2 regions of the Cupriavidus sp. 86D6 genome follow, and region 1 is predicted to be linked to the other one. Evidence: riboswitches for the same ligand, from Rfam matches in the RefSeq annotation. Region 1 holds a riboswitch; the other holds the start of a gene.
What was found. Region 1 has a riboswitch for cobalamin ahead of AC3G88_RS01415 (TonB-dependent receptor plug domain-containing protein). Riboswitches for the same ligand answer to the same signal wherever they lie in the genome.
Positions count from the first base shown of each region.

Region 2: linked by a shared signal. The riboswitch ahead of AC3G88_RS05120 (TonB-dependent receptor) and the one ahead of AC3G88_RS01415 (TonB-dependent receptor plug domain-containing protein) in region 1 are both predicted to bind cobalamin.

Region 1 is NZ_JBYPSB010000001.1:293,703-309,725, forward strand. It holds gene AC3G88_RS01355 (M48 family metallopeptidase) at 1-59, opposite strand, end outside; gene AC3G88_RS01360 (YjgN family protein) at 78-1,151, opposite strand; gene AC3G88_RS01365 (GntR family transcriptional regulator) at 1,939-2,646, shown strand; gene AC3G88_RS01370 (malonyl-CoA decarboxylase domain-containing protein) at 2,699-4,147, shown strand; gene AC3G88_RS01375 (Bug family tripartite tricarboxylate transporter substrate binding protein) at 4,254-5,261, shown strand; gene AC3G88_RS01380 (enoyl-CoA hydratase/isomerase family protein) at 5,261-6,070, shown strand; gene AC3G88_RS01385 (malonate--CoA ligase) at 6,158-7,711, shown strand; gene AC3G88_RS01390 (SIMPL domain-containing protein) at 7,796-8,494, opposite strand; gene AC3G88_RS01395 (EVE domain-containing protein) at 8,651-9,124, opposite strand; RNA gene ssrS (6S RNA) at 9,201-9,419, opposite strand; gene AC3G88_RS01405 (cell division protein ZapA) at 9,750-10,073, opposite strand; gene AC3G88_RS01410 (hypothetical protein) at 10,070-10,393, opposite strand; cobalamin riboswitch at 10,599-10,902, shown strand; gene AC3G88_RS01415 (TonB-dependent receptor plug domain-containing protein) at 10,979-12,988, shown strand; gene AC3G88_RS01420 (FecCD family ABC transporter permease) at 13,005-14,012, shown strand; gene AC3G88_RS01425 (ABC transporter ATP-binding protein) at 14,009-14,818, shown strand; gene cobO (cob(I)yrinic acid a,c-diamide adenosyltransferase) at 14,815-15,447, shown strand; gene cobT (nicotinate-nucleotide--dimethylbenzimidazole phosphoribosyltransferase) at 15,515-16,023, shown strand, end outside.
Region 2 is NZ_JBYPSB010000002.1:431-16,453, forward strand. It holds gene AC3G88_RS05090 (chromate resistance protein ChrB domain-containing protein) at 1-952, shown strand, start outside; gene AC3G88_RS05095 (chromate transporter) at 972-2,171, shown strand; gene AC3G88_RS05100 (chromate resistance protein ChrB domain-containing protein) at 2,208-2,666, shown strand; gene AC3G88_RS05105 (amino acid ABC transporter substrate-binding protein) at 3,085-3,873, shown strand; gene AC3G88_RS05110 (amino acid ABC transporter permease) at 3,960-4,613, shown strand; gene AC3G88_RS05115 (amino acid ABC transporter ATP-binding protein) at 4,642-5,391, shown strand; cobalamin riboswitch at 5,498-5,756, shown strand; gene AC3G88_RS05120 (TonB-dependent receptor) at 5,790-8,012, shown strand; gene AC3G88_RS05125 (DeoR/GlpR family DNA-binding transcription regulator) at 8,142-8,909, shown strand; gene AC3G88_RS05130 (SulP family inorganic anion transporter) at 9,128-10,870, shown strand; gene AC3G88_RS05135 (IclR family transcriptional regulator) at 10,913-11,710, opposite strand; gene AC3G88_RS05140 (IclR family transcriptional regulator) at 11,707-12,489, opposite strand; gene AC3G88_RS05145 (MBL fold metallo-hydrolase) at 12,753-13,712, shown strand; gene AC3G88_RS05150 (FAD-dependent oxidoreductase) at 13,915-15,669, shown strand; gene AC3G88_RS05155 (DUF2783 domain-containing protein) at 15,706-15,915, shown strand; gene AC3G88_RS05160 (MFS transporter) at 16,020-16,023, shown strand, end outside.

The DNA.
Region 1 (16,023 bases):
TGCAGCACGACCGGGTGCGCGCGCGACGTACGGCCATCGAAGTATTGCGCGGCAATCATGGTGGCCCGCTCCTTCGCTTACAGCGCGATGTCGATGTCGTACCAGTCCGCCGCGGCATCGCCCAGCGCGCCGACGTGCTGCTTTTCGCCGACCACGAAAGCGTCGAGCGCGCCCACGGCGACCATCGTCATCGATTCGACGCGATAGCGCGCCGACCGCACGCGCGCGAACGGGTAGAACAGCCCCAGCGTCAGCGCCGTGAGGATCAGGTTCGTGAGCGAGATCAGAAACAGGCTGCGGGCCTTGACGTCGCTGCGGAAGTGGTGGGGCGCCAGGGTGGTGTGATTCCACACCGCATTCTGCAGCCTGGCCTGGAAGAACGGGGCGATCAGCAGGAAACCCGCATACATCGCCAGCGCCATCAGCATGACCACGAAGACAAAGCCCGCCTTGCCGCCCGCCGCGGCTGCCAGCGCACCTCCGGCGAGGCCGCCCGCCACCAGGCACAGCAGCACCACACCGGCCGTGACCAGGTAGACGCGGTAAAAATCACCGGCCGTGCCGTCGAAGGCGAATTGCGCGGTCCCGAAGCGCGTGTTGTTGTGCTGATAGCGTTTGAGGCGCTGGTGGGCCATCGGCGCCAGCAGCCACAGCGTCAGGCCGCTCAGCAGCGGCCACAGCAGAAAGACCGTATAGCCGTCGCGGTCGGTGCCCGTGAACGCGAAGCGCAGGCCACGATAGCTGGAATTGGCCATGCGGAAGCGCAGCGACCGCACCAGCAGCAGCGGAAATACCACAGCCAGCGCCAGCGCCAGCACCGCGCCCAGCGGCGGCGAGAATTCGAGGACCAGCTGATACACCGCAAACAGGCCGAAGACGATGCCACGTCCCTTGAGGATCGCCTTGGCATTGCCGTGGTAGTCGAAGGTGGCCCCGTCCAGTTGCGTGCTGCGGTAGAAATATTGCTGCGTGCGCACCTTGGCCCATGCGGAATAAATGCCCAGCGTGACAATGGTCAGCAGCGTGTTGACGATCCAGATCCGGAAATACTCGGACCCCGACCCGGTAAATGCAAATTTCAGGTGGCGTGGCACCTGGCTGTCCGGCGCGACGACGTCGGCCTTCAGGCCGTTTTGATCTTCCCAGTTCATTGAATCGACCTCTCCAGTTGTGACGGGGCGCTTTTTTGCGGCTGGCGCCTGTTTCAGGTTTGCAACCAGTTGGCACGCGGCTTTGGTGCGCGTTACCACACATTCTCGCACTCACGTGTACCGCTGCGGTCACAAATGCTTGGGGCGGCTCGCGTTGGCTACGAGGGCGAGGGTAACTGGGTCGTAACGACGAAGAAACATCCTGTTACATCGTCAGCCGACTGTCACAAGTCGTGTTTCGTCCTCCCCAATGAAATCAACGACTTAGGGCTGGTGGCACGGTCCTCGCTATGCAGCCTGTTACAAGATCGCTCGGGACACGCCATGTACGGCCCCGACACGGCCCGAAGGGGGAGGGTGCGCACGACCATGCGCCGGCGCCGTGGCAACGACAAAAAGCCAAACGGGAAAAGGCACGGGAACCATCCGCACTCGACGACGAGTGCTTTAACGGGGTAGGCGCGGGGCCAGCGCCGGCAAATGAATCTGACCCGCAAGCGTCCGGCATATCTCGCGCCCGGCGCCCAAGTCGAAGACCCAAGCGGTTCTTTCATGCGCGGGCAATCTTCCTGCAGGGAGGCAGGAGGATTGCCCGCAGCACCTCTCGCTTTCCCCGAGTTCCCGATCCGCCACGCTTGCTGCCCCGCAGCATCGAAACCGCTTGCGGCCGCCGCCACAATCCATAATTATGAATTATTGCGGCGTAATCGCCTCTCGCGACGCCGCATCGGCATGGCATGTTCCCGTGTGGTTTCCCCCCTCATCGCGAACGCAGGGAGAAGGCATGATGCGAATCGTCAGGCAGGCGCTGTACCTGGAGGTGGCAGACCGGCTGCGCGCGATGATCGACGATCGCACGCTGGTGCCCGGTGCCTGGATTGACGAGGTGGCGCTGGCGGCGTCGCTGGGCACGTCGCGCACGCCGCTGCGCGAGGCACTGAAGGTGCTGGCCGCCGAAGGGCTGGTCCGGCTCGAGCCACGGCGTGGCTGCTTCGTCAACGCGCTGACCGAGCAGGACCTGGACGACATCTTCCCGCTGATGGCGCTGCTGGAAGGGCGTTGCGCCTACGAGGCCGCGCGTAATGCCACGCAGGCCGATCTTGCCGCGCTCGAAGGCCTGCACGCCGACCTGGCGCGCTACGCGCAGGCTGGCGATATCGATGCCTACTACGAAACCAACTACCAGATCCATGAAGCGATCCAGCGGCTGGCGGGCAATCGCTGGCTGTCGGGCGTGGTCAGCGACCTGCGCAAGGTGCTGCGCCTGTCGCGCCACAAGAGCCTGCGGCTGCCGGGGCGCATTCACGAGTCGTGTGCCGAACACCTGTCGGTGTTCTCCGCATTGAAGGCCCACGACCCCGAAGGGGCCGAGGCGTTGATGAAGACCCACGTGTTGCGTCAGCGCGGCGCATTGCGCATGCTCGACGCGGCCGAGCCCACCCCTGCAGCCGCCGCCCCGCCGGCCGCGCCGCTGCGCCTGGCCGGGCAGGGCTGACGTCCGACCGACCCGGCTTGCCCATCCTCCACCGACCTCGCAGGACACGACCATGACTGCCCTCGATCCCGCCGACCCACTGAAAGTCAGTGCTCCGCTCGATGCCAGCGAGCCCGTCAGCGACTCGCTGTTCTCGCGCTTTGGGCGCTGGTGGAACCGCAAGGACGACGCGCCCAGGCCCGCCGCGACGGACGCGCCGGACCCGGCGCAGCACACGCTGTCCACGCGCGCCGTCAAACGCCAGCGCGAACAGCTGCGCCAGTGCTTCGAGGCGCGCCTGACCGACGGCGCTGCCAATGCCGCCGCCTTGGCCTGGCAGGATGAATACCAGGCGGCGGCCGAGCCGCTGCGCCAGGCCATGCTCGGCGTGCTGGCCGACGTGGCGGCCGGGCGCGATACGCCGGGCGGCGCGTCCGGCAGCGGGCCGGCCGGCGCATCGGCGGGCGCGGCTTCGGGGCTGTCGCAGGCCCTGTCGAATGCGCGCATCCGCTTCTTCAAGCGCTTTGCCGCGCATCACGGCAAGCGCGGCGACAGCGCCTGCGGCCTGCACTTCCTGATCCAGTTGCGTTCGGACATGTTGCGCTGGCAGAAGCGCATTCCCGGCCTGCGGGCGCTGGACGAAGACCTGGAGGCACTGTTCTCGAACTGGTTCGACGTGGGCCTGCTCGAACTGCAGCCGATCACCTGGGATTCGCCGGCGTCGCTGCTCGAAAAGCTGATCCGCTACGAAGCCGTCCACGAAATCTCGTCGTGGAACGACCTGCGCAACCGGCTCGACTCGGATCGCCGCTGCTATGCGTTCTTCCATCCGCGCATTCCGCGCGAGCCGCTGATCTTCGTGGAAGTGGCATTCGTGCCCGAGATGGCCGCCAATGTCCAGACGCTGCTGGACGAGGCCGCGCCGCTGGAAGACCTGCGCCGCGTGAAATGGGCCATCTTCTATTCGATCTCGAACACGCAGACGGGCCTGCGCGGCGTCAGCTTCGGCAACTTCCTGCTCAAGCGCGTGATCGAGGAACTGCAGCGCGAATTCCCGAAGCTCAAGCAGTTCGCCACGCTGTCGCCGATTCCGGGCTTTGCCGACTGGCTGCGCAAGCAGGACGGCGAGTCGGTTGCACGCATCCTGGGTGACAAGCGGGTGTCGCGCTGGCGCGAACGGCATGGCGAGGCGCCGGCCGATGGCGCCGCCTGGTTTGCCGCGCTGCCGGCCGACGCGCAGGACACTGTCATCCGCGATACGGCGCTGGCGCTGGTGGCGCACTACCTGGTGCGCCAGGGCGGCAAGGGCGTGCCGGTCGATCCGGTGGCGCGTTTCCACCTGGGTAACGGGGCATGTGTCGAGCGCGTGAACTGGGGCGCCGACCTGTCGCGAAAAGGCCGCGCACAGTCATGCGGGGTGATGGTGAATTATCTTTACGTGCCCGAGGCGCTGGATGACAATCTGGCTCGCCTTGGCGATGGCAACCCCCGCGTCAGCCGCGCGGTGGCCAAGCTACTGTAGGCCTCGGGTCGGGCGCGGACGCCAGGCAGGTTTCTTGTCGGGTGGGTGGCAGTAGGCAGTACTTCGATTGACTTTCCACGCAGTGAGTAGAGAGAGGAGACAGTACATGAGTCGTCAGCGCAAACTGACCGCGTTCGCACGCGTCTTTGCAATCGCCGGCCTGGTGGCCGGCACCGGGGCCAGCCTCCATGCGCCGGCCGCGCAGGCCGCGGACCCCTGGCCGAACAAGCCCGTTACCGTGATCGTGCCGTTCCCGGCCGGCGGCGGCACCGACGCGTTCGCGCGGCCGTTGACCGCGCAGCTTTCCAAGCAGCTGGGCAAGCAGTTCGTGATCGACAACCGCGGCGGCGCCGGCGGCACGGTGGGCGCCAGCCTGGCAGCCAAGGCCGCGCCGGACGGCTACACGGTCTTCATCGGCGGCGCGCACCACGCCATCGCGCCGTCGTTCTACAAGAAGCTCGACTACGACATCGAGAAGGATTTCGTGCCGATCACGGTGATCGCGCAGCCGCCGCAGGTGATCGTGGTGAATCCGTCGAAGGTGCAGGCCAACACGTTGAAGGACCTGATCGCCTATGCCAAGGCGCATCCGGGCCAGCTCAACTACGCATCGGCCGGTAACGGCTCGGCGCACCATCTGGCCGGCGAGCTGTTCAAGCTGCAGACCCAGACCGATCTGGCGCATGTGCCGTACAAGGGCGCCGGCCCGGCGCTGTCCGACCTGATCGCCGGCCAGGTGGACCTGATGTTCGACGGCCTCGGCTCATCGGCGCAACATATTCGCGCCGGCCGTATCAAGGCCCTCGCCGTGGCGTCGAAGACGCGCTCGGCGGCGTTCCCGAACGTGCCGACGGCGGCCGAGGCCGGCGTGCCGAACTACGAGGTGTCCACCTGGTACGCGCTGTGGGCGCCCAAGGGCACGCCGAAGGAGATCGTCGACAAGCTCTACGCCGAAACCACCAAGGCGCTGAACAGCCCCGAAATGAAGGCCATCTGGCTGCAGAACGGTTCGGACATCCCGCAGTTCACGCAGGAACAGTTCGCGCAGTTCCAGCGCGCCGAGATCAAGCGATGGGCCGAGGTGGTGCAGCGTTCGGGCGCCAAGATCGACTGATGGGCGGCAATGTCACGTTCGCCCGCGATGGCCAGGTGGTCACCGTCACGCTGTCGCATCCGGGCAAGCTCAACGCGATATCGGCCGGCATGTGGCAGGCGCTGGCCACGGGGTTTGACGCGCTGGCGGCCGAGGTGGCAAGCGCGGCCGACCCGGCCGCGCGTCCGCCGCGCTGCGTGGTCGTGCGCGGCGCCGACGGCAACTTCGCCGCCGGGGCCGACATCGCCGAATTTCCGGTGGTGCGGGGCGACGCGGCCGCGGTGCGCCGCTATCACACGGCCATCATCGCGCCGGCGTTGCGGGCCATCGCCGAATGTCCATTGCCGACGCTGGCGGCCATCGAAGGCGTCTGCGTGGGCGGCGGGCTGGAAATCGCGTGCAACTGTGACCTGCGCGTCGCTGCGGCGGGCAGCCGCTTCGGCGTGCCGATCAACCGGCTGGGGTTTCCGATGGCGCCCGGCGAACTGCAGGGCCTGCTGGCCCTGGCAGGGCGCGCGGTGACGCTGGAAATCCTGCTGGAAGGCCGCGTGTTCGATGCCGCCGAGGCGGCCGCCAAGGGGCTGCTGACGCGCGTGGTGCCCGAGGCGGCCCTGCACGACGAGGTGGCCGCCACGGTGCAGCGTCTCTGCGCCGGGGCGCCGCTGGCCGCGCGCATCAACAAGGCAACCATCCGCCGACTGTCGCCGGCGCCGGCGCCGCTGACCGCCGCGGAACTGGACGCCCACTTCGCCTATGCCGGCAGCCGCGACCACGCCGAGGGCGTGGCCGCCTTCCTGGCGCACCGGCCTCCGGATTTCACCGGGGAGTAATATGTCGGCCGGCCGGCTATCATGGCCGGCTGCCCCAGCGCATTCGCCTGCCGTCCCCGGGCATGCCATTCCCTTTTGCTCAGTACCATGAACGCCAACCTGTTCGCCCTGTTCGAATCCCGTTTTCCTGCCGACCGCAGCGCCTGCTGCATCGAAACGCATGACGGCCTGTACTACACGTGGGACGACCTGGACCGCGCCACGGCCAAGCTTGCCAACCTGCTGACCGCCCTGAAGCTGCCGGCCGGCGCGCGCGTGGCCGTGCAGGTGGAAAAGTCGCCGGAGGCGCTGTTCCTGTACCTGGCCACGCTGCGGGCCGGCTATGTGTACCTGCCGCTGAACACCGCGTACCAGGAAGCCGAAATCGATTATTTCGTCGGCAATGCCGAGCCGGCGGTGGTGGTTTGCAGCAGCACCAACTTCGGCTGGGTGTCGAAGGTGGCGTTTGCGCACAACACGGCGCACGTGTTCACGCTGGACGACAACCGTACCGGATCGCTGCTGCAGCGCGCGGCGGCACAGCCGGACACGTTCGAGACCGTGCAGCGCGCGGACGACGATCTGGCGGCCATCCTGTACACGTCGGGCACCACCGGCCGCAGCAAGGGCGCGATGCTGACGCATCGCAACCTGGCCTCGAATGCGCTGACGCTGAACGAATACTGGGGCTGGCGCAGCGACGACGTGCTGCTGCATATGCTGCCGATCTTCCACGTCCACGGGCTGTTCGTGGCGTCGCACGGCGCGCTGCTGGCCGGCGCCAAGATGATCTGGGCGCCCAAACTGGACATGGGCCAGATCCTGAAATTCATCCCGCGCTGCACGGTGATGATGGGTGTGCCGACCTACTACGTGCGCATGGTGCAGGAGTCGCGTTTCGACAAGGATCTCTGCAAGAACATGCGCCTGTTCGTGTCGGGTTCGGCGCCGCTGCTGCTGGAAACGTTCGACGCCTTCCGTGAGCGTACCGGCCATACCATCCTGGAACGCTACGGCATGAGCGAAACCGTGATGCTGGTCTCGAACCCGTACGACACCGCGCTCGGTGAACGTATCGGCGGCACCGTGGGGATGCCGCTGCCGGGCGTCTCGGTGCGCGTGATGGACGGCGAGGGCAACCTGTGCCCGCCGGGCGTGATCGGCAATGTTCAGGTTCAGGGCCCCAACGTGTTCAAGGGCTACTGGCGCATGCCGGAAAAGACCGCCGAGGAATTCACCGCCGATGGCTGGTTCAAGACCGGCGACGTGGGCCGCTTCGGGGGTGCCATCGTCAGCCAGGCTGGCGAGCGCAAGGTGCCGGACAACTACCTGACCATCGTCGGCCGCAGCAAGGATCTGATCATCTCGGGCGGCTACAACGTCTACCCGAAGGAAATCGAGAGCTTTATCGACGAGATGCCCGGCGTGGTGGAATCGGCCGTGATCGGCGTGCCCCATGCCGATTTTGGCGAGGCCGTGGTGGCCGTGGTGGTGCGCAAGCCCGGCGCCGATATCGACGAGGCCGGCATGATCGGCACGCTCAAGGGCCGCATCGCCAACTTCAAGGTGCCCAAGCGCGTGCACGTGGTGGACGAACTGCCACGCAACACGATGGGCAAGGTGCAGAAGAACGTGCTGCGCCAGCAGTTCGCGGCGCTGTAATCCGAAGCCATCCGAGAAAAAGCCCCGCCCCATGAAATGGAGCGGGGCTTTTTCTTGTTTCCTTGTTCCTTGTTGCGTTGTCTCTTACTTCACCATCTGCACCGACCCGTTGACCGACACGGTCACCTGGGTCTTGCCGCCTTCCACCGGAATCGGCGCGCCGGCATCGGCCGACATGGCCTTGGCCGCGTACATGCGCGGCACCGGCGGCATCACGCCGCCGGATTCATTGACCGAGACTTCGCGGATCGTGAAGCTGCTGAAGCCAAACAGCTTGGTCGTGGCCTGCGCCTTGTCGCGGAATGCCGCCACGGCTTGGTCGGCCAGCTTCTGCTCGGCGGCGCGGCGGGCCTCGCGCGACAGCGAGAAGCCGACGTTCTGCACCTGCATCTGGTTGGCCAGCTCGCCAGCCAGCTTCGACACGGCGGCGAAGTCCTTGGACTTGAGAATGATCTCCGAACGGCCGCGCCACGTGCTGATCTTGCCGTTGCGGTCGGTATTCGGATGAATCGTGAAGCCGCCCGATTGCGCTTCCACGCCCGACACGCGCTTGGCTTGCGTCAGTGCCGCCTGAGTTCGCGACGACAGCGCGTTCGAAATGGCGGAAGGCTCGGGGCCTTCCTGCTCGGTGGCCAGGACCAGCGTGACCACGTCGGTCGGCACTTCGGTCACGGCTTCGGCGGACAACGACAGCACGCCCGAAGGCTGCGGCACGGCAACGGTCTGGGCCGAGGCCACGGCGGCGGCAGTGCCCAGCAGCGAGGCGACCAGCAATTTCTTCATATTGTTCTCCGATCAATGTGATGGCTATCAGATGCGAAGCCTCGCATTTCGTTCCATGCGGGCTCCTGCATGAAAGCTCTAACGGCCGGTCGGCCGGATCGGGGTTAAGGCGGGCAAAAAAAATGCGGCGCGGCCAGAAGACTGCAGCCGCAGATGCTACTTCATCAGCTTTTCGGTGATGAAGCGCCATTCGGCCGGCGTGACCGGCGTGATCGACAGCCGGTTGCCCTTGCGCAGCACCACCATGTCGGCCAGCGCGTCATGCTCGCGCAATGCGGGCAGCGGGATCAGCGCGCTCTTCTTGACGAAGCGTACGTCCACCAGCGACCAGCGCGGCTCTTCCTGCCGGGATGCCTTGTCGTAGTAGTGGCTCTTGGGGTCGAACTGCGTGGGATCGGGATAGGGCTGCGAGCAGACCTCGGCAAGGCCGGCGATGCCCGGTTCGGGACACGACGAGTGATAGAACAGCACGCCGTCGCCGATGCGCATCTGGTCGCGCATGAAGTTGCGCGCCTGGTAGTTGCGCACGCCGGTCCATGGCAGCGTGCCTTCACGGGCCAGATCGTCGATGCTGGCTTCATCCGGTTCGGACTTCATCAGCCAGTACTGGCGGGCGCGCGCGTCGGGCATGGATCCGTGACAGGTCAGGCGTTGAAATGAAAAAGGCGGTGGTTCGTTGAAACCACCGCCTCTTCACCACTTGAAGGGGGTCCCCGCCTCGGCCGCTGGGTCGGCATCCTGAACCCAAGTGAGGTTCAGAGTGGCTGCGGAAGTCGTATTTCGGGTACATCGCCCACTCAGGGAGTCCGGACCGAAGCCAGGACTATGAATGCGGTAACGCGCTCGCCCACACGACATGATCCCGCACCATGCAATGCATATCGGTTCAAGGAGTTTATGACCCTCACGAACCAGGCAGGGAAACTGTCAAACGTCTGACTTGGGTTCCTGTGCGTGCAACACGCTTGGGATGTCAGACGTTTGCCGTTTCAAACTAGGATGGGATGGAAACGGCGGCCAGGCCCGATAACCCGACCATCCAACTGCGTCGGTCAGTCTCGCCGCGCAGTGGCTCCACTATACACCGCGACGTCAGTGATACCAAGCCGGATACGTCGGGACGTTACATTTTCCACAACAACCGGCATATCCATGCACATCATGCGGCCGGGCGCGGCACCGGCTTCACATGGACGACATATCTGGCCGACGCTGCGCAATTCAAGTGTTGCCGTCAGGGTTTTTTTTCGGCGGCTCAGCGCGTGCCCACGTGCGCGTACTGGCGCAGCGCCTCGTCGGCGCGGTCGTTCAGCTCGCGAATGCGCGCGCGCACCGCGTCCACCGGGATCGTGCCGTCCTCTTCCTGCTTGCGACGCATGGCCAGCAGGTCCGACGCAATGCTGATGGCCGCCATCACGGCCACGCGCTCCACGCCCTTGGCCGACACGCTGCCCTTGAGCTTGTTCATCTTGTCGTCGACCAGCGCCGCGGCTTCCAGCAGCGCGGCCTCGTTCTCCGGCGAGATCGCGAAACGGTAGGGCTGGCCTGCGATGTTCAGTTCCACTTGCTTGTTGCTCATGCGTGTTCTCCGGGGGCTTGCTGCGAACCTTCCGATGCGGCGCGGGACTGGCCGTCGCCGAGCAGGTCGAGCTGGCGCGCGTCGCTGGCGGTGGGCAGCTTGTCGAGGATGGACTGGATGCGCAGTTGCGCCTCCTCGATCTTGATGTTGAGCAGCTCGCGGTCGGCCGCCATGGCTTCGCGGTCCGCGCGCAACGTGCTCGCCTCGGCCTGCAGGCGGTCGATCTCCGCGCGCAGCCGCTGGTTTTCCGCCGCCAGGGTGTCCGCATGATGCAGCACGCGCCCGATCTTGGCGGCCAGTTGTTCGAGTTCGTTGAGCATAGTGCCTGTCGTGTCCGGTAGGAGTAAGGGTCAGGTTTGGGGATTCTAGCCGATGCACACGCGGGGGCTACCGTCAATGCGACCGGTGAGACTTTGCTGCCGCACGGAAGTTGCACCGATCTGCGGCGAACGGCGCGATTTCGCGTGTCAATCACGGATATCGGCAACTTGATCCCTCGCATTGACGCCAACTTTGAAACTCCCTACACTCGCGCACGTTCCAGGTGCTCGCGGCCGCCTTACGCAGGGGCTGCAGTTCAACGGGAAACAGGGAGCCGGGTACCGCCCGCCAGCCCGGCGCGACGTCGATCGGCCAGGCTGGACGCGAGCGGGGCAGGCCAACCTGTGCTGCCCCCGCAACGGTAAGCGACCGCGAACACGCCAAGCGTCGTTCGCAGGGCGGGCCAAGGCCACTGATACGGACTCGCCGGAGGTTGCGGGGAGCCCATCGGGAAGGCGGCCTGCCTGATGTCGTCAGCCCGGATACCGGCCTGAAGAACGCGGGCGTCCGCACCCCATGCGGCACGCCCATTCGCCATCAGGTCCGCGGGGGAACGGGCCCGGCCGTTCTCATCCATCCTGCTCATGCGTTCCACGCTATCCAGGTCGACCGTCGCGGTGAAGCCGCCGGTTGGCCCGTCCGTGCCCGCCATCATGGCGGCCGTTGCCGTTCTTTGCGCGCCCCATATCCCGGCATTTGCCCAGGAGGCGCCCGCCGGGGCGGCTCCCGTCGCGCCTGCCGCACCCGCCGAAGCCACATCCGCCGCGCCTGCCGCACCCGCCGCACAGCCGGCGGCGGCCCAGCCCCCGTCGCTGGCACCCGTGGTGGTCACCGCCTCGCGCACCGCGCAGCGTGTGACCGAGGCGCTGCCGCACACCACGGTGGTGACCCAGGAGGACATCGTCGATTCGCAGGCGCCCGACCTGCGCTCGCTGCTGCGCGGCCAGGCCGGTGTCGAATTCGCCGCCAATGGCGGCATGGGCGCCAATACGTCGCTGTTCATGCGCGGTGCCAATTCGAACCAGGTGCTGATCCTGATCGATGGCGTGCGCGTGGCCGGCGTCAGCGGCGGTACGGCCCAGCTGGCAAACATCCTGCCCGACCAGATCGACCATATCGAGGTGGTACGCGGCAACGTGTCTGCGCTGTATGGCTCTGATGCCATCGGCGGCGTGGTGCAGATCTTCACCAAGAATGGCGCCGGCCAGGCACCGGCGGCCAATGCGCAGGTGGAGTACGGCAGCAACAACACGCGCCAGGGCACCGTCGGCTACGGCGGCCAGATTGGCGATACGTCGTTCAACCTGACCGGCTCGATCTTCAAGACCGACGGTTTTTCGTCGATCAACTATAACCAGTGGGCCGCCGCCAATGCCGCAGCAGTCCGGCGCGGCAACGGGCCGAACCCCGGCGACAACCCGTACGAGAACAAGAGCGTGTCGGGCCAGATCCGCCACAAGTTCACGTCCGACTGGGATGCCGGCTTCGCCGCGTACTACTCGAAGAGCGACCTGTCGTACGACAGCACCAGCGGCAAGCCGACCGACGATTTCCGCATGAACAGCGAGCTCTACACGCTGTCGGCATTCGTCAACGGCAAGGTGACCTCGGCGTGGACCACGCATTTCAAGCTGTCGCAGAGCGAAGACCGCAGCGAAGGCACGAAGAACGGCCTGTTCGACAGCCTGTTCAGCACGCGCAACCGCCAGTTCAACTGGCAGAACGAATACGCGCTGACGCCCGACCACAAGCTGCTGTTCGGCACCGACTGGCTGCAGCAGACGCTGGCGTCCAGTGCGTACAACGCGCCGTCGCGCAACGTGTTCTCGGTGTACGGCGGCTATGAAGGCCGGATCGGCCGGCACCAGCTGCAGCTGAACGGCCGCAACGACCACTATTCCGACTTCGGCAACCAGGGCAGCTTCTTTGCCGGCTATGGCTTCAACGTGACCGATCAGGTCAAGCTGATCGCCAATGTCAGCAATGCGTTCCGCGCGCCGACCTTCAACGAGCTGTATTACCCGGGCTTCGGCCAGCCGAACCTGCAGCCCGAACGCGCCAAGTCCGCCGAGGCGGGCGTGCAGGTCGACACGGCCAGCGCCGGCCTGCTGCGCGTGACCGCGTTCGAGACGCGCTATGACGACCTGATCGTGTCGACTGCCGTGGGCAGTGGCGTGTTCCTGGCACAGAATGTCAACAAGGCCAAGGTGCAGGGCATCGAGGCCTCGTGGCGCGCCACGATCTGGGGTACCGACCTGGGCGCCGCCGTGACCTTCCAGAATCCCGTGGACCAGAGCAGCAACACCCAGCTGCTGCGCCGGGCGCGGCGCCATGCGTCGTTCGACGTGGGCCGCAACTTCGGCAACTGGCGCTTTGGCGGCGAATGGCTGCTGTCGTCGGAGCGGCTCGACAACAGCGCGCGCGTCCTGGGCGGATACGGTATCGTCAACCTCAATGCCCGCTACAACATCGACAAGCAATGGTTCGTGGCTGCCCGTGTGGAAAACCTGTTCGACAAGAACTACCAGCTTGCCTGGCCCTACAACACGCAGGGCCGCGCCGGGTTCATCACGCTCGGCTGGCGCCAGAAGTAGGGCCTGACGTCACGTCATGACCGAACTGCGCCGCGCGCTGACCGTCTGGACCGTCCTGGCCTTCGCCGGGGTGGCGGTGTTCGCGCTGTCGCTGGCGGCCGGCAGCGTCGCGCTGGACATCGCGCAGGTCTGGCAGGCGCTGACCGGCGCCGATACCGGCACGGCCGGCGCCATCGTGCGCGAACTGCGGCTGCCGCGCGCGGCGGCGGCGTTTGCCTGCGGCGGCCTGCTGGCGCTGTCCGGCGCGCTGATGCAGGTGCTGCTGCGCAATCCGCTGGCCGAGCCCTATGTGCTGGGCGTGTCCGGCGGCGCCTCCACGGGCGCGCTGCTGGCGATGCTGCTGTCGCTGCCGCTGTGGGTCGTCCAGTCCGGCGCGGCGGGCGGCGCGCTCTGCTCGATGCTGCTGGTGGCCACGCTGGCGCGGCGCGACCTGTTGCATCCGCAAGTCCAGGGCGGCCACCACGAGGCCGGCGCGCGGCTGCTGCTGACCGGCGTGATCCTGGCGGCCGGCTGGGGCGCACTGATCACGCTGATCCTGGCCATCGCGCCGGAATCGCGGCTGCGCGGCATGCTGTTCTGGCTGACCGGCGACCTGGGCGGCACGGCCAGCTACGGCTGGGCGCTGGCCACGCTGGTCGTGGCCCTGGGGCTGGCGATGCCAATGGCGCGTGCGCTGAACGTGATGCTGCTTGGCGAGACCGTGGCGCAGTCGCTGGGCGTGCGCGTGGGCCGCGTCAGGCTGGCCACCTTCCTGATTGCCTCGTTCGCCATCGCTGCGGCCATCACCACGGCCGGGTCCATCGGCTTTGTCGGTCTGGTGGTGCCGCACATGGTGCGCCTGGCGTGGGGCAACGACCAGCGCCAGCTGCTGCCCGCGTCGGTGCTGCTGGGCGGCACGCTGCTGATGGCGGCCGATCTGATCGCCCGCACGGTGATCGCGCCAGCGCAGTTGCCGGTGGGTGTCATCACCGCGCTGCTGGGCGTGCCCACCTTCCTTTACCTGCTGCTGCGGAGGCCGCGATGAACGCATGGTCCGAGCCGCTGGCGCCGTGTCCCGTCTTGTCGCTGCGCGACGTGCGCCTGCGCGCGGGCCAGCGGGTGCTGGTCGATGGCCTGTCGCTGTCCATCCAGGCGGGCCAGCTCTGGTGCGTCGTGGGTCCGAACGGCGTGGGCAAATCCACGCTGATGGGCGTGCTGGCCGGCTTGCGCGCGCCCGAAGGCGGGGCCGTGGAAATCGACGGCGTGGCCGCCGCGCAGGTGGCGCCGGCCACGCTGGCCCGCCAGCGCGCCTATCTGCCGCAGGCCATACATGACACGTTCTCGATGGTGGTGGAGGATGCGGTGCGCATCGGCCGCCATCCGCACATGAGCGGCTGGGGCTGGGGCAAGCGCGACGACGACCGCGTGGTGCGCGATGTGATGGCCCAGTGCGATCTCGACGCCCTGGCCGCGCGCGATGTGCTGACCCTGTCCGGCGGCGAGCGCCAGCGCGTGTCGCTGGCCGCGGTGCTGGCCCAGCAGGCGCCGCTGCTGATGCTGGACGAACCGGTCTCGCACCTGGACCTGCGCCATCAGATCCTGGTGCTCGACCTGCTGCGCCGCCTGACCCATGCCGGCCGCCACGCCGCCGTGGTGATCCTGCATGACCTGACGCTCGCGCGCCGGCACGCCACCCATGCGCTGCTGATGGCCGAAGACGGCGTCGCGCTGCACGGCCCGGCGCACGAGGTCCTGACGCCCGCGCGGTGCTCGCACGCACTGCGCACCCCCATTATCAGTATCAGCGACGGCATCCATACCGCGCTGATCCCCGACGGAAAGACACCATGAGCGATACCGAACACCCGAGCCCGAGCGACGACGGCCGCGATGAGCGCCACAAGAACCGCATGGTCCGCAAGAAGGAGGTGGTCGATGCCAGGATTGCCGCCGCCCAGACCGAGCGCGGTGTGATCGTCATCACCACCGGCAACGGCAAGGGCAAGTCCAGCTCGGGCTTCGGCATGGTGGTGCGCGCGATGGGGCATGGCATGCGCACGGGCGTGGTCCAGTTCATCAAGGGTGCCATCCCGAGCGGCGAGGAAATGTTCCTGCGGCGGTTTCCGGACCAATGCGAGTTCCATGTGATGGGCGAGGGCTACACCTGGGAAACCCAGGACCGCGCCCGCGACGTGGCCAAGGCCGAGGCCGCGTGGGAGGTGGCCCGCCGCATGCTGCGCGACCCGTCGATCGGCCTGGTGCTGTTCGATGAGCTGAACATTGCGCTGAAGTTGCACTATCTTGATGTCGAGACCGTGATCGCCGATCTGCGCGCGCGTCCTGCGATGCAGCATGTGGTGATCACGGGCCGGGGCGCACCGCCCGCACTGGTGGAAGCGGCCGACACGGTGACCGACATGACGCCCGTCAAACACGCGTTCCAGCAGGGCATCAAGGCCCAACGTGGCGTAGAAATGTAGGAGAACGCCGGCCAGCCCCGCTTCCGCTTCGCCGGGCTGGCGTTCCCCGAGGATCGAAAGAAGACTGATGACCCATATTTCCGACTTTGCGCTGACCCTGCCGCCGATCGCGCCGCTGGACGAATCGCTGCGCGGCGCGCTGCAGGCGGCCATCGACGACAAGACCAAGCCGCCCGGGTCGCTGGGCCGGCTGGAATCGCTGGCGCTGCAGATCGGCATGATCCGTGGCGAAACCGTGCCCGACCTGAACCGGCCCGCGATCATCGTGTTCGCGGGCGACCATGGCGTGGCCGATGCCGGCGTCAGCGCCTTCCCGGCCGAAGTCACCGCGCAGATGGTGCTGAATTTCCTGAACGGCGGGGCCGCCATCAACGTCTTCACGCGCCAGCATGGCATGGTGCTTGAAGTGGTCGATGTGGGCGTGCGTGCGCCGCTGCCGGCGTCGCCGGGGCTGGTCAACAGCCGCGTGGCCAATGGCACGCGCAATTTCGTCGAGCAGCCGGCCATGACCCCGGCCGAGGCCGGTGCGGCGATCAACACCGGCATCGCGCGGGTGCTGCGCCACGCCCAGCAGGG
Region 2 (16,023 bases), on a different contig from region 1:
CGCCACCTGGCGGCTCCTGGTCATCAGCCTGCCGACGTCGGCAGCCACGGCCCGCATGCGGTTCTGGCGCGCGATCAAGGCGCTGGGCGGCGCGGCGCTGCGCGATGGCGTCTACCTGGTTCCCGACCGGGCTGAACTGCAGCCGCCGCTGCAGGCACTTGCCGACGATGCGGCGGACCAGGATGGCAAGGTCTGGCTGCTATCGGTCGTGGCCACGCAGGAACAGGAAGCCGACTATCGGCGCCTGTTCGATCGTTCGGCCGAATATGCCGACTGGACCGCTGAACTGGCAGCCGCCCGCGAGGCCATCACGGGCCTGGGCGAAGCCGAGCTGTTGCGCGTCGCGCGCCGATTGGGACGTGGCTATGACGCGATCCGGAAGATCGACTTCTTCCCCGGCGAGCCCGCGGCGATTGCCGAGGCAAAGTGGCGCGATTTCAATGCCGCCGTGGATGCCGCGCTGTCTCCCGGCGAGCCGCACGGCGTCTCCGGTGCCATCGCCAGGCGCGATCCCACGCAATACCAGGGGCGCTGCTGGGCCACGCGCAAGCACCTCTGGGTAGACCGCGTCGCGTGCGCCTGGCTGATCCAGCGTTTTATCGACCCCCATGCCAGGTTCCTGTGGCTCGATGACGTGCGGCAGTGCCCGGCCGATGCGCTCGGATTCGATTTCGACGGCGCGACGTTCACGCATATCGGCGACCGCGTGTCGTTCGAGGTGCTGATGGCGAGCTTCGGGCTGGACGAGGACAAGGGGCTGGCCAAGCTGGCGCAGCTGATCCACGTGCTCGATGTCGGTGGGGCGCCGGTCGCGGAGGCCAGCGGCTTCGAGGCCGTGCTGACCGGGGCACGCACCCGTATGCCGGACGACGACGCGTTGCTGCGCGATATGAGCCCGGTACTGGACTCCCTCTACACCCACTACGGCAGCGCCAGCCGCCGCAAACGTTAGCACCCTGGGGACGATGCACATGAATCCGCAAGACACGACCCCCACTGGGGACATCGGCCAGGACGGCCCCCGCTATGGCCTCTGGCAGCTGGTCTGCTACATGCTGCGCCTGGGCACGCTCGGCTTTGGCGGGCCGGTGGCGCTGGCCGGCTACATGCATCGCGATCTGGTCGAGCGCAGGCAATGGATTACCGATGGGGACTACAAGGAGGGCATCGCGCTGGCGCAACTGGCGCCTGGGCCAATGGCCGCGCAGCTTGCCATCTATCTGGGCTATGTCCACTACCGCATCGTCGGCGCCACGCTGGTCGGCATTGCCTTTGTGCTGCCGTCGTTCCTGATGGTGCTGGCGCTGGGCTGGGCCTATACGAAGTTCGGCGGCCTGACGTGGATGCAGTCGGTGTTCTACGGCGTCGGCGCGGCGGTGATCGGCATCATCACGCTCAGCGCGTACAAGCTGACCAACAAGAGCGTGGGACGTGACCCGTTGCTGTGGGGCATCTATCTGGTGCTGGGCGCGGTCACGGTGATTACCGAATCCGAAATCGCCTGGCTGTTCCTGGCCGCCGGGCTGCTGGTGTGGTTCTGGCGCGCGCCGCCGAAGTGGCTGCGCGAACGGGGCGTCAATGCCGTCGCCGCCGCGCAGTTGCCGATGGCCGGCGGGTTCGCCAGCAGCCTGGACTGGCCGCTGCTGATGCAGATCGGCGTGTTCTTCGCCAAGGCCGGGGCGTTCGTATTCGGCTCGGGGCTGGCCATCGTGCCGTTCCTGTACGGCGGCGTGGTGACCGAGCACCACTGGCTCAATGACAAGCAGTTTGTCGATGCCGTGGCCGTGGCCATGATCACGCCCGGCCCCGTGGTGATTACCGTGGGCTTTATCGGCTATCTGGTGGCCGGCCTGCCCGGCGCGGTGGTGGCCGCGCTGGCCACGTTCCTGCCCTGCTATCTGTTTACCGTCATCCCGGCGCCTTACTTCAAGAAGTACGGCAAGCGGCCGGCCATCATTGCCTTCGTGGACGGCGTGACGGCCGCGGCCGTCGGCGCCATCACGGGCGCCGTGATCGTGCTGGCCCGGCGCTCGCTGGTCGATGTCCCGACCGTGGCGCTGGCCGTGGTGACCGTGCTGTTGCTCTGGCGTTTCAAGAAACTGCCAGAGCCGGTGATCGTGCTCGGTGCGGCCGTCATCGGGCTGATCGTCTATCCGCTGCTGCGCGGCTGATGTCAGCCGGCGTCGGCGGATGTTCAGGAGCCAATCATGAAATGGATCACGCGAGAACGCCCCAAGATCGACCGGATTGCCTGTCCCTGGCTGGTGGCCCGGTTTATCGATCCTTCGCCGGAGTTTCTATATGTACCCGCCGGCGACGTACTGGCCGAAGCGCAGCGCAGCGGGGCGATTCCCTACGACATACCCGGCGTCGAGCTGTCGCACGAAGGCGACCTGTGCAGTTTCGACGCCTTCCTCAAGAAGTACGGCCTGGCCGACCCTTCGCTCGCCCAGCTTGCCGCCATCGTCCGGGGTGCCGACACGTCGCGGCTGGACCTCACCCGCGAGTCCGGCGGCCTCTATGCCATATCGCTGGGCCTGTCGCAGACCTTTGCCGACGACCATGACATGCTGCGGCAGGGCATGGTGATGTACGACGCCCTGTACGCCTGGTGCAAGCACTGCCAGGCCGAGACGCACAACTGGCCGCCGATCCTGCCGGCCTGAACGATCCCCGCAAAAAGTGCCTTTCAGGTATCAATCACAATACGGATGACATCAGGCGCGGCGCCGATCACGGCCTGCCGCGCCGTGCGTCCCTGTAGAATGTCGGCCTGTTGGCTGGCCACCCGGCGCTGCCCATCGGTCAACCCGGTGGGCCAGGACGCCAGATGGCCGATAGCTCACGCGTTCAGCGACCTCTGCGGATCGCCTTGCCGAATCGCCTGGATTCCGCGCCCACTTCCCGATGTTCACACCATGCCGGCCCACAACCCGGCGCGGCGGGGCAATTGTGCGCGGCGCCCGGGCCTTGCCTGGCTGTGAGCGCCAGCGGCGCCAACGGGCGCGAATGGTGCCGGTGGCGGCGATCCTGCCATCGGTGCGGCGGCACGCGTTGCCGCACCCTTAATCTCTCCTCGACATCATGAAAAAAATAGCAGCCGTTCTCCTGATCTCCGGTCTTTCGTTGCTGGCCGCCTGCGGCAAGAGCGACCCGACGCCGGCGGCAAAGCCTGCCAGCGCGGGCACCAGCATCGTCGTCGGCCTGGACGACAACTTCCCGCCGATGGGTTTCCGCGATGCCAACAACCAGCTGGTCGGCTTCGACATCGACATGGCGAAGGAAGCGGCGCAGCGCCTTGGCATGACGGTGGATTTCAAGCCGATCGACTGGAGCGCCAAGGAAGCCGAACTGAACGGCAAGCGCGTTGACGTGCTGTGGAACGGCCTGACGATCACCGAGGACCGCAAGAAGAACATCAGCTTCACCGCGCCGTACATGACGAACCACCAGATCGTCATCGTGACCGAAAAGTCGCCGATCCAGACCAAGGCCGACCTGGCCGGCCGCATCGTTGGCGCGCAGGACGGCAGCAGCGCCGTGGACGCGATCAAGAAAGAGGCAGCCGTGGCCGCCAGCCTGAAGGAACTGAAGTCGTTTGGCGACAATGTGACGGCGCTGATGGACCTGTCGGCAGGCCGCCTCGACGCCGTGGTGGTCGACGAAGTGGTGGGCCGCTACCTGGCCAGCAAGCGCGCCGGCGAATACCGCATCCTGGCCGAGAACTTCGGCACCGAAGACTACGGCGTGGGCGTGCGCAAGGACGACGGCGAACTGCTGGACAAGCTGAACAAGACGCTGGCCGCGATGAAGCAGGACGGCACGGCCGCACGCATCGCCACCCAGTGGTTCGGCGCGGACATCACGAAGTAAGGACAGCCACCTTGCAGGGGGCGCAGGGTTCGGGAAAGCAAGCAAATTGCACCGGCCCTGTTGCACCTGCATCGTAATGTTTCAGCATGGACTACGTTCTTTCTCTCCTGCCTCCGATGATGGAAGGGGCCAAGGTCACCTTGACCCTGTTCGCCATCACGCTCGGGCTGTCGGTGCCGCTGGGCCTGGCGCTGGCCCTGCTGCGGATTTCGGCGTGGGCGCCGGTCAGCGGCCTGGTGAATGGCTATATCTGGCTGATGCGCGGCACGCCGCTGATGCTGCAGATGCTTTTCATCTATTTCGCGCTGCCGTTCGTGCCGTATGTCGGCATCCGGCTGCCCGATTTCCCCGCTGCGGTGGTCGCGTTCGCGCTGAACTACGCGGCGTACTTCGCCGAGATCTTCCGGGCCGGCATCCAGTCGGTGGAGCGCGGCCAGTACGAGGCCAGCAAGACGCTGGGCCTGAGCTACTTCCAGACCATGCGCCGGATCGTGCTGCCCCAGATGATCGGCCGCGTGCTGCCCCCGGTGAGCAACGAGACCATCACGCTGGTCAAGGACACCTCGCTGATCTACGTGCTGGCGCTCAATGACGTCCTGCGCACGGCGCGCAGCATCGTGCAGCGCGATTTCACGACAACCCCGTTCCTGGTGGCCGCACTGTTTTACCTGGTGATGACGCTGGTTCTGACGTGGCTCTTCCAACGCCTCGAAAAACGCTATGCAAGATACGATCAATGAGAACGCCGGCGTGCGCGAGCGCCCATTGATGGTGTCGGCCCGCGACATTCACAAGTCCTTCGGCGCGCTGGAGGTGCTGAAGGGCGTGTCGCTGTCGCTGCGCAAGGGCGACGTGACCGCCGTCATCGGCCCGTCGGGCTCGGGCAAGAGCACGCTGCTGCGGTGCATGAACCATCTGGAACTGATCGACCGCGGCACGCTGGAAATCGAGGGCGAAGTGCTGGCGGCCACCGACGCCAGCGGTGTGCGCTACGCCAAGGGTGCCGATCTGCGTCGTATTTGCGCCAGGATGGGCATGGTGTTCCAGTCGTTCAACCTGTTCCCGCACCTGACCGTGCTGCAGAACCTGATCGAGGCCCCGATGACGGTCAAGGGCATGCCGCGCGACCGCATCGTGCCGCTGGCCGAGGATCTGCTGCGCAAGGTCGGCCTGTTCGACAAGCGCGACAGCTATCCGTCGCGTCTGTCGGGCGGCCAGAAGCAGCGCGTGGCGATTGCCCGCGCGCTGGCCATGGAGCCGGACATCATGCTGTTCGACGAGCCCACGTCGGCGCTCGACCCCGAACTGACCGGCGAAGTGCTGCGCACCATGCGCCAGCTGGCCGACGAGCACATGACGATGCTGGTGGTCACGCACGAAATGGGTTTCGCGCGCGAGGTGGCCAGCCATGTGGTCTTCATGGACGGCGGCAAGGTGGTCGAGGAGGGCCCGCCGGCGCAGCTGTTCGGGGCGCCCGTTCAGGCGCGGACGCGGGAATTCCTGACGCGCGTGTTCTGAGGCGTGGGCCGGCCCCCGCGGCCGGCGCACCTGGCGCGTGTCGTTTTGTCGCGTTTGTATCAAGACTGTTGCAGGTAGAATGCGCACCGCGGCACACGGTCCTCGTGTGCCGACCGTGACTGCAGGTGCCGGCGAGCCATTCGCCGGTTAAACGGGAAACAGGTGCGTCGCCGATCGTCCAGATTTCGACGAGAGCGGCCATGCCTGTGCTGCCCCCGCAACGGTAAGCAGGTTGGGAACCGTCAGGCCGATCCATCCGGGTCGGCGGTCACTGCGCCAGCACATGGCGCGGGAAGGCGATGGCATCCCGGCGCGAGACGCGCCGCCCTGCAAGCCCGGATACCGGCCTGTTGTCATCATCGAAATCCATTGCCCGGGCGGGGTCGCCTGGCTTCACGATGACACACAATCTGTCCGCGCATTCCGCCGGCCGCTTGCGCTCGGCTCCGTTTCGCCCTGGCTCCGCGCGTGCGCGCCGGCCACATCTGCTGGCTGCCTCGCTTGGCACCGTCGCCAGCCTCAATTTCCCCGGTGCATGGGCCCAGGAGGCCGCTTCCGACCGTAAGGCGGGCACGCTGCCGGCCGTCACGGTCAGCGGGGCGGCTCAGCTTGACCCGCCCGGGCTGGCCCTGTCCGCGCCCGAATACACGGGCAGCCGCCTGGGCCTGACCCCGCTGGAAACACCGGCCAGCGTCGAAGTGCTCGGCGGCGAAACGATCCGGGCACGTGGCGACCAGTCCGTGCGGGAAGCGGTGACGCGCGCCACCGGCATCACGGGCAACCCGGCGCCCGGCAACGGCGGCACGTCGCTGGCGGCCCGTGGCTTTGCCGGCCAGGGCTCGGTCATGCAACTGCTCGACGGCACGCGCATGTACGTGGCCTCGGGCACGGTCACGTTTCCGTTCGATACCTGGTCGGTGGATCGCATCGAAGTGCTGCGCGGGCCTGCATCGGTCATGTATGGCGAAGGTGCCATCGGTGGCGTGGTCAACGTGGTGCAGAAGAAGCCGATCCGCGCGCCCATCGAGAACGAACTCCAGATCGCGGGCGGCACCGGGAAGACCGCGCGCGTGGCGTTCGACAGCGGCGGCAAGGTCAACGACAACCTGTCGTACCGCTTCGCCACCGCGTACAACCGCTCGGCCGGCTGGGTCGATCGCGGGGATTCGAACAACCTGATGGTGTCGGCGTCGGTGCGGCTGGACGTCAATCCGGACTTCAACCTGACGCTGTCCTATGACGACGGCACCCAGCATCCGCAGCAGTACTTCGGCGTGCCGCTGGTGAACGGCAGCCTGGACACGTCGCTGCGCAAGAAGAACTACAACGTCGGCGATGCCCAGATCAGCTACCGCGACCGCTGGACGCGCCTGAACGCCGAATGGACGCCCAACGACCGCGTCACCGTGCGTAACCAGTTCTATTACCTGACCAGCCATCGGCATTGGCGCGATAGCGAGACCTACGCGTTCCTGCCGGCAACCTCGCAGGTGCGCCGCACCGACTATCTGGAAATCCTGCACGACCAGGAGCAGGTGGGCAATCGCGCGGACCTGACAGTCAAGAGCCGGCTGTTCGGGCTGGAGAACGCCACGACGGTCGGCTTCGACATCAACAAGATCAACTTCACGCATTCGAACAATTCGCCGTATGGCGGATCGTCGACGGTCAATGCGTACGACTTCGATCCGGGGATGTTCTTCAGCCCGCCGGGCATCGTCACCTCGCCGCGCCTGCGGACCCACACCACGCAGTACGCGCTGTTCGGCGAGCATCGTATTTCCTTTACGCCGCAGTGGTCGGTGATCGGCGGCGTGCGCTTCGACCACGCCCGGCTGTATCGCACCGATCTGGTCGCCAACACGGGCTGGGAGAAAACCTTCGCCAATACCACGTGGCGCGTGGGCACGGTGTACCAGTTCACGCCGGCGCTGTCGGTCTACGCGCAGTACGCCACGGCCACCGATCCGCTTGGCTCGCTGGTGACGACCAGCGACGCACAGCGCAATTTCGAGCTGGCTACCGGCAAGCAGGTGGAAGTGGGGGTGAAGCAGGCGTTCTGGGGCCATCGCGGCGAATGGACGGTTGCGGCCTACGAGATCCGCAAGAACAACCTGCTGTCGCGCGACCCGGTCAACCCGACGATCACCCAGCAGGTGGGCGAGCAGTCGTCGCGCGGGCTGGAGGCATCGGCCAGCGTGGAAGTGCTGCGCGGCCTGCGCCTGGACATCAACGGCACGGTGCTGCGGGCACGCTACGACGACTTCACCGAGTCAGTGGGAGGCGTGGCGGTGTCGCGTGCCGGCAATGTGCCGACCAGCGTGCCGCAGCAGGCGGCCAACGCCTGGCTGAGCTGGAACTTCATGCCGCAGTGGACGTTCGCCACGGGCCTGCGCTACGTGGGCGGCCGTTACGCGGACACCGCGAACAAGGTGCGCGTGCCGAGCTATACGACGGTCGATACCGCACTGTCGTGGCGCGTGACCAGGCAGGCGGCGCTGACGCTGCGCGTCTACAACGTGTTCAACCGCGACTACGCCGAATCGTTCTCGAACGGCGGCCAGCAGTGGCTGCTGGGCCGTCCGCGCTCGGCGGAACTGTCGGCAAACTTCTACTTCTGAGTGGCGTCGGGCGGTCGGTGGCCGCCCAGCCTCGCCCTTCAAAGGCCGGGAGGGCAAGACTGTCACGGAAGTGTCATATCGCGCGCTTACATTTTCGTTCGACCATGCAACGTGAGCGAATGAGCGTCGATGAGCCTGACCCTGCGGCAACGTGAAATCTTCGGCTGGCTGAATGATGCCGGCTACCTCAGTACCGAACAACTGGCCAGCCGCTTTGGCGTCAGCAGCCAGACCATCCGGCGCGACATCAACGAACTGAGCGTGCAGGGGCTGGCGCGACGCATGCACGGCGGGCTGAGCTTGCCGGCCAGCCAGCACAACATCAGCTACCTGCAACGCAGTACCGCGCATGTGGAGCGCAAGCGGCGCATTGCCGAGGCGGCCATTGGCATCGTCGAGGCCGATGCCACGGTGTTCCTGGGCTATGGCACCACGGTGGCCGACTTTGCCCGCGCCCTGCCGGACGACCTGCCGCTGCGCGTGATCACCAACAACCTGGGTGCCGTGCATGCCTTGGCCGACAAGCCCCGCATCGAAACCTGGGTCACGGGCGGACGGCTGCGTGCCGGCGATTTCGATGTAATGGGCAGTGCCACCCTGGATTTTGTACGACGTTTTCGTGCGCATGTGGCGATCTGCAGCGCCGCCGGCATTGACGCGGACGGCACGTTCTACGAATTCCAGCCGGAGGAGGCCGAATTTAGCCAGGTGTTGCTGTCGCACAGCCATCTGCGCGTGCTGCTGGCCGACAGCAGCAAGTGCCTGCGCCACGCGCCGTGCCGCGTGGCTGGCCTGGACCAGATCGACCACCTGTTCACGGACGCCGAAGCCACCGACGCGCTGCCAACGTTGCCGGGCCTGTGCGAGCGCGCCGGCGTGGCGCTGCACCTGTGCTGAGCCACCGGCACCGCCGACTCACCTGGCGTCTTCCTTCGTCCCGGATACCGGATCGCCGCGATTGACGGCGTGATCGCCCGGCCCGCCCAAGGGGCAGGGCCGTCCGCGAGTTGAGGGGGTGTGTCATGCGCCACATTCGTGCGCTTGCTTTGGCGCATGCGGGACCTATGCTGAATCACACCGATCTCCGGCGTGTCACCACCACAAAAAAGGGTCCCATGGCATCCACCGCGCCTACTCCAACGCCCGCCCACCCGCCGGCCCCCCACTGGCTGCGCTGGCTGCCCGGCCTGGCCATGCTGCGCACCTACGAGGCAGCCTGGCTGCCGCGTGACCTGGCGGCGGGGCTCGTGCTGACGACGATGCTGGTGCCGGTGGGTATCGCCTATGCCGAGGCGTCGGGCGTGCCGGGCGTGTACGGGCTCTACGCGACGATCATCCCGCTGCTGGCCTACGCGCTGTTCGGGCCGAGCCGCATCCTGGTGCTGGGGCCCGATTCCGCGCTGGCCGCGCCGATCCTGGCGGTGGTGGTTGGCATGTCCGGCGGCGACCCGATGCGCGCCGTGGCCACCGCCAGCCTGATGGCCATCGTGGCCGGCCTGTTCTGCATCGTGCTGGGCCTGCTGCGGCTGGGGTTCATTACCGAACTGCTGTCCAAGCCGATCCGCTACGGCTATATGAATGGCATCGCCCTGACGGTGCTGGTCAGCCAGTTGCCAAAGCTGTTCGCCATCAAGGTCGACGATGCCGGGCCGCTGCGCGAGCTGTGGTGGCTGGCGCAGGCCATCGCCGATGGCAAGGCCAACTGGTACAGCTTTGCCGTGGGCGCGGCCAGCCTGGTGCTGATCCTGTTCCTGAAGCGATTCGAGCGCGTGCCGGGCATCCTGATCGCCGTGGTGCTGGCCACGCTGGCGGTCAGTGTGTTCCGGCTCGATCACCACGGCGTGAAGGTGCTGGGCGAAATCCCGCAGGGGTTGCCGACCTTCGCGCTACCGTGGTTCAGCGGCGTGGATATCGTCCGCATCGCACTGGGCGGCTGTGCCGTGGCGCTGATCGCCTTTGCCGATACTAGCGTGCTGTCGCGCACCTATGCCGCGCGCACCCATACGCGGGTGGACCCGAATCAGGAGATGGTGGGCCTGGGCGTGGCCAACCTGGCGACCGGGCTGTTCCAGGGGTTTCCGATCAGCAGCAGCGCGTCGCGCACGCCGGTGGCCGAGGCAGCCGGCGCCCGCACGCAGCTGACTGGCGTGGTCGGCGCCATTGCCGTGGCGGCCCTGCTGCTGGTGGCGCCCAATCTGCTGCGCTACCTGCCCAACAGCGCGCTGGCCGCCGTGGTGATCGCGGCGGCCAGCGGGCTGTTCGAGTTCAAGGATCTGCAGCGCATCTATCGCATCCAGCAGTGGGAGTTCTGGCTGTCGATGCTGTGCTTTGCCGCCGTGGCCGTATTCGGCACGATTCCCGGCATCTGCCTGGCCGTGGTCCTGGCCGTGATCGAATTCCTGTGGGACGGCTGGCGGCCGCATTTCGCGGTACTGGGCCGGGTGCCGGGCCTGCGCGGCTACCACGACCTGAAACGCTATCCCCATGCGGCGCTGATCGACGGGCTGGTGCTGTTCCGGTGGGACGCGCCGCTGTTCTTTGCCAATGCCGAACTGTTCCAGCAGCGCCTGACGGAGGCCGTGGAGGCGGCGCCGAAGCCGGTGCGCTGGGTGGTGGTGGCGGCCGAGCCGGTCACCAGCGTGGACGTCACGTCGGCCGACATGCTGCGCGAACTGAGCCAGAACCTGGCCCAGGACGGCGTGGCCCTGCATTTCGCGGAAATGAAGGACCCTGTCCGAGACAAGCTGCGGCGCTTCGAGCTGACGGAGACATTCTCCAACGCCTGTTTCCATCCCACCGTGGGCAGCGCCGTGGACGACTATCTGGCCAGCATCGGCGCACGGAAACTGGACGAATGACGATGGGGCGAGGCACGGCCAGCGGCTGGGGGGTACGCCGCGTCAGCCCCCGCTGGCGCCCATCGCCCCGAACCGCCACGACAACCGCCGCGCCGCCTGCCTGACCAGCTGGGCCACCTCGCTGTCCAGCGCGCTGTCGAAGCTGCCGCTGCTGCCCATCACGGCGATGACCAGCGCCAGCGCGCCGGTGTGGTCGAACACCGGGGCGGCCAGGGTGTCGATGCCGGGCACGGGGCGGCTGACGGCGTTGTCGATGCCGTCGTCGCGGATCTGGCGCCAGCGCGGGATGGCGGCCTGCCGGATCGCCGCATCCACGGGCACACCCGCCATGCGGATCGCATCCTGCGCCAGCGCCTGGGTCAATACGTCATCGGGCAGATGGGCGGCAAACGTGCGGCCGATGGCCGTGTTGACCATCGACAGCACCGTGCCCACGCGCAGGCTGACGTGCTGCGGACGCAACGCTTCTTCCAGCCGGATCACCGTGGGCCCCAGAGGGCCGAACACCGCCATCGCCACCGACAGGCCCGTGGCATGCGCCAGCGCCACCACCTCGGGCTCGGCCTCGCGCGTGGGCGACAGGCGCTGCAGCGCCACCAGGCCCATTTCCAGCGCCAGCATGCCGGCCTCGAAGTCGCCGTCGGCATTGCGCGTCAGCAGGCCGATCTTCTGCAGGCTGACCAGATGCGGGAACGCCTTGGCCGGCGCCATGCCGGCGGCGCGCGCCAGTTCGCCCAGCGATAGCGGACGGCCGGCGTCGGCCAGCGCATTGAGCAACTGGCCGGTATTGTCGAGCGACTGGATGCCGCGCTGGGGTTTGCTCTCTTCCAGTTCGGTCATGTCGCCTCCATTGCCCGCGCGATGTCGTCGATGGCCCCGCGCAGCATGCGTGCCACCGGGCCTTGCCAGTCGACGTCGATGGCGCCCGTGGAGCCGATGGCGGTCAGTACCAGGCGCAGCGTGCCGTCGGCATCGACCAGCGGCATCGCCAGGCTGCTGACTGCCGGGCTGGGCGTATCGATGCTGCGTTCCATGCCGCGCTGGCGCACGGCGGCCAGTTGATCCATGAAGGCGGGCAGGGCATCCGCGGAAGACGCACCAGCCTCTTGCTGGCGCCAGATCGGCTGCCAGTGCGCTGGCGGCTGGAACGCGCAGTACGTGCGGCCGGTGGCCGTGGTGGCCAGGGCCATGACCGTACCCACGTGCAGGTTGACGTGCAGCGGCGACCCGGCGGACGCGTAATGGACGATGGTCGGCCCCTGCGGCGTGGGCAGGCTGACGGCCACGTTCCAGCCGATGGCCGAGGCCAGCGCCTGCACGGGCGGCACGGCCGCCCGGTACGCCGGCGTGTGGTCCAGATGCAGCATGCCCAGGCGCAAGGCCAGCGGCCCCGGTTCGTAGCTGCCGTCGAGATGATCGCGCTTGATGAGCCCCAGGCGCGTCAGGCTGACCAGATAGGTATGCGCCTGCGCCGGCGCCAGTTGCGCGGCGGCGGCCAGTTCGGCCAGGGCCAGCGGCCGGCGCGCATCGGCCAGCGCCTGCAGCAGGCGGCCGCCCACCTCCACGCTCTGGATGCCGCGTTGTGTCTTGCCGGCGGATTCGCCCGGGGGTCTTGCCATGCCTGCGTGCTGCCTGTCTGTCGGAAAGAGCCCAATGGTACGCGATGCATCGCCAGCGGGCGGCCTGTCAGGCGCTTGTCGCGGCGCCTCGGCATCGGGGTTTTCCCGCGTCCCCTACGCTGCGACAAGGCTTGGCGGGTAATTTAGCAAATAGCAATCGTATTTGCCATTGACTAAAAATAGCCGTCTTCCTAAGATTCATTCACGCCGATCCCCCGCGTGATCGCCCGACCCATCCCCCTACACAAGACAACGAGGCAGACATGGCAAAAGCATTCGCATCCCAGGCCGACCTGGAAGCCAAGCAGATCACCTTCACCCAGCTTTCGGAAAACGCCTGGGCCTATACGGCCGAGGGCGATCCCAATTCGGGCGTGATCATTGGCGACGACGGCGTGATGATCGTGGACACCACCGCCACGCCGGCCATGGCGCAGGACCTGATTGCCCGCATCCGCGAGATCACCGACAAGCCGATCAAGTACGTGGTGCTGTCGCACTACCACGCGGTGCGCGTGCTGGGCGCGTCGGCCTACTTTGCCGAGGGCGCGCAGCAGGTCATGGCCAGCCGGGGCACCTACGAGATGATCGTGGAGCGCGGCGAGGCCGACATGAAATCCGAGATCGAACGCTTTCCGCGCCTGTTCGCCGGCGTGGAAACCGTGCCGGGCCTGACCTGGCCGACGCTGGTCTTCGAGCGCGAGATCACGCTGTTCATGGGCAAGCTCGAAGTGCGCATCGCCCACCTGGGCGCCGGCCACACCAAGGGCGACACCGTGGTGTGGCTGCCGCAGCAGAAGGTGCTGTTCTCGGGCGACCTGGTGGAGTACGACGCCGCCTGCTACTGCGGCGACGCCCAGCTCGAACAATGGCCGGCCACGCTGGACGCGCTGGCCGCGCTGCAGCCCGAAAAGCTGGTGCCGGGCCGCGGCCCCGCGCTGACCACCCCGGCCGACGTGGCCAAGGGTCTGGCCTACACCAAGGATTTCGTCTCCACACTGCTGCAGGCCGGCCGCGAAGCCGTGGCCGACAAGCTCGACCTGAAGGCCGCCATGGCGCATACGCGCAAGTTGATGGACCCGAAGTTCGGCCACGTATTCATCTACGAGCACTGCCTGCCGTTCGACGTGTCGCGCGCGTTCGACGAGGCGTCCGGCATCACGCATCCGCGCATCTGGACGGCGCAGCGCGATCAGGAGATGTGGGCGGCGTTGCAGGCGTAAGCCGGCATAAGCCGGTGCAAGCCGGTGCGATGGTTTTCTCCCCTCTCCCGCACGGCGGGAGAGGGGCGGGGGAGAGGGCAGGGCAGTTCCCTTGGCCACGGGTAGCAGGCGGAACCGCCAGCCCCTCTCCCCCAACCGCTCTTCCACGTCGCGGGACAGCGGAGCAAAAGAACGCAACCACATACAAGTGGACGGAGACACCATGAGCAGTACCGAAGTCGACATCGACTACCAGAAGCAGACGTATGCCTACATGCCCTGTGCCGAGCAGCAGCCGGGCCACCGGGCCGAGGGCCCGCATCCCGTGATCGTGGTGGGCGCGGGGCCGGTGGGGCTGGCCACCGCGATCGACCTGGCGCGCCACGACGTGCCGGTGGTGCTGGTCGATGACGACTGCACGCTGTCCACCGGCTCGCGGGCGATCTGCTTTGCCAAGCGCACGCTGGACATCTTCGACCGCCTGGGCTGCGGCGACCGCATGGTCGACAAGGGCGTGCGCTGGCATGTGGGCAAGGTGTTCCTGCAGGACCGCCAGATCTACGCGTTCGACCTGCTGCCCGAGGCCGGCCATCGTCGTCCGGCATTCATCAACCTGCAGCAGTATTACGTCGAGGGCTACCTGCTCGATTGCGCGCGGGCGATGCCCAATATCGACATCCGCTGGAAGAGCCGCGCCGTGGCCGTGGCGCAGCACCCGGACCACGTGGCGCTGACCATCGAGACCCCCGACGGCTGCTACACGCTGTGCGGCCGCTACGTGGTGGCGGCCGACGGCTCGCGCAGCCCGCTGCGCAAGATGCTGGGGCAGGAAAGCCATGGCCACACGTTCCGCGACCGCTTCCTGATTGCCGATGTGAAGATGGAGGCGCCGTTTCCGGCCGAACGCTGGTTCTGGTTCGATCCGCCGTTCCATCCGAACCAGTCGGTGCTGCTGCACCGCCAGCCCGACAACGTCTGGCGCATCGACTTCCAGCTGGGCTGGGATGCCGACCCCGTGGCCGAGAAGGCGCCCGAGCGCGTGATCCCCCGCGTGCAGGCGCTGCTGGGCCCCGACGCGAAGTTCGAACTCGAATGGGTCAGCGTCTACACGTTTGCCTGCGTGCGCATGGACAGCTTCCGCCATGGCCGCGTGCTGTTTGCCGGCGATGCCGCGCACGGGGTGTCCCCGTTCGGCGCGCGTGGCGCCAACAGCGGCGTGCAGGACGCCGAGAACCTGGCCTGGAAACTGGCCTATGTGCTGCAGGGCAAGGCGCCCGACAGCCTGCTGGACACCTACGCCAGCGAACGCGAATACGCGGCCGACGAGAACATTCGCAATTCCACGCGCGCCACCGATTTCATCACGCCGAAGAGCGCGGTCAGCCGGGTGTTCCGCGATGCCGTGCTGACGCTCGCGCGCGATCACGCGTTCGCGCGGCAGCTGGTCAACAGCGGTCGTCTGTCGGTGCCGGCGGTGCTGCACGATTCGACGCTCAACACGGCCGATGCCGATGCATTCGGCGGCGCCATGGCGCCGGGGGCGGCATGCGTGGACGCACCGGTTGCCGATGCGGCCGGCAAGCCGTGGCTGCTGCAGCACCTGGGCAACGCGTTCGTGGTGCTGGTGTTCGGCCCGCCGGCCGGGCTCGATGCCGCGCAGGCCGAGGCGCTGCGCACGCTGCAGCAGGGCGGCATTCCGCTGCGCGTGGTGTTTGTCACCGACCCGGCCATTTCGGCATCGGCACAGGCGTGGCCCGGCGCCACGGTGCTGCGCGATGCCGAAGGCCTGGCCGCCAGCCGCTACGACGCGCGTGCCGGCACCTGCTACCTGATCCGGCCGGACCAGCACGTTTGCGCGCGCTGGCGCGGTGTCGATGTGGCTGGCATCGCCGCTGCACTGGCCCGTGCCACCGGCAATGCGCCGGTATCCCGGACCCTGACGCCCTCCGCCCCGGTGCAGGCAGCGGCCCTGGCCTGAAGCCCTGAACCCAGCCAACCGAAGGAGACAGGCCCCATGCCGCTCAATACCGCCCCCAACCTTGCGCGCCCCGACGACTTCTACGAGGCGCTGATCGACATGCACCGCGGCCTCGACGACGCCGCCAGCCAGGCCGTCAACGCGCGGCTGATCCTGCTGCTGGCCAACCATATCGGCGACCACGACACACTGGTCGAGGCCATGCAGCTGGCCCGTGCGGCAGCCGAAGCGCCCACGCCGGCCTAGTTCCGCCTAGCCACCACCCGACCCGCGATCGACCTCCGCAGGGGCGCAATCCGACGCCCCGGGGGCGACTCGCGCCTGCCACCCCACTGAATCCGGAGACAACCATGC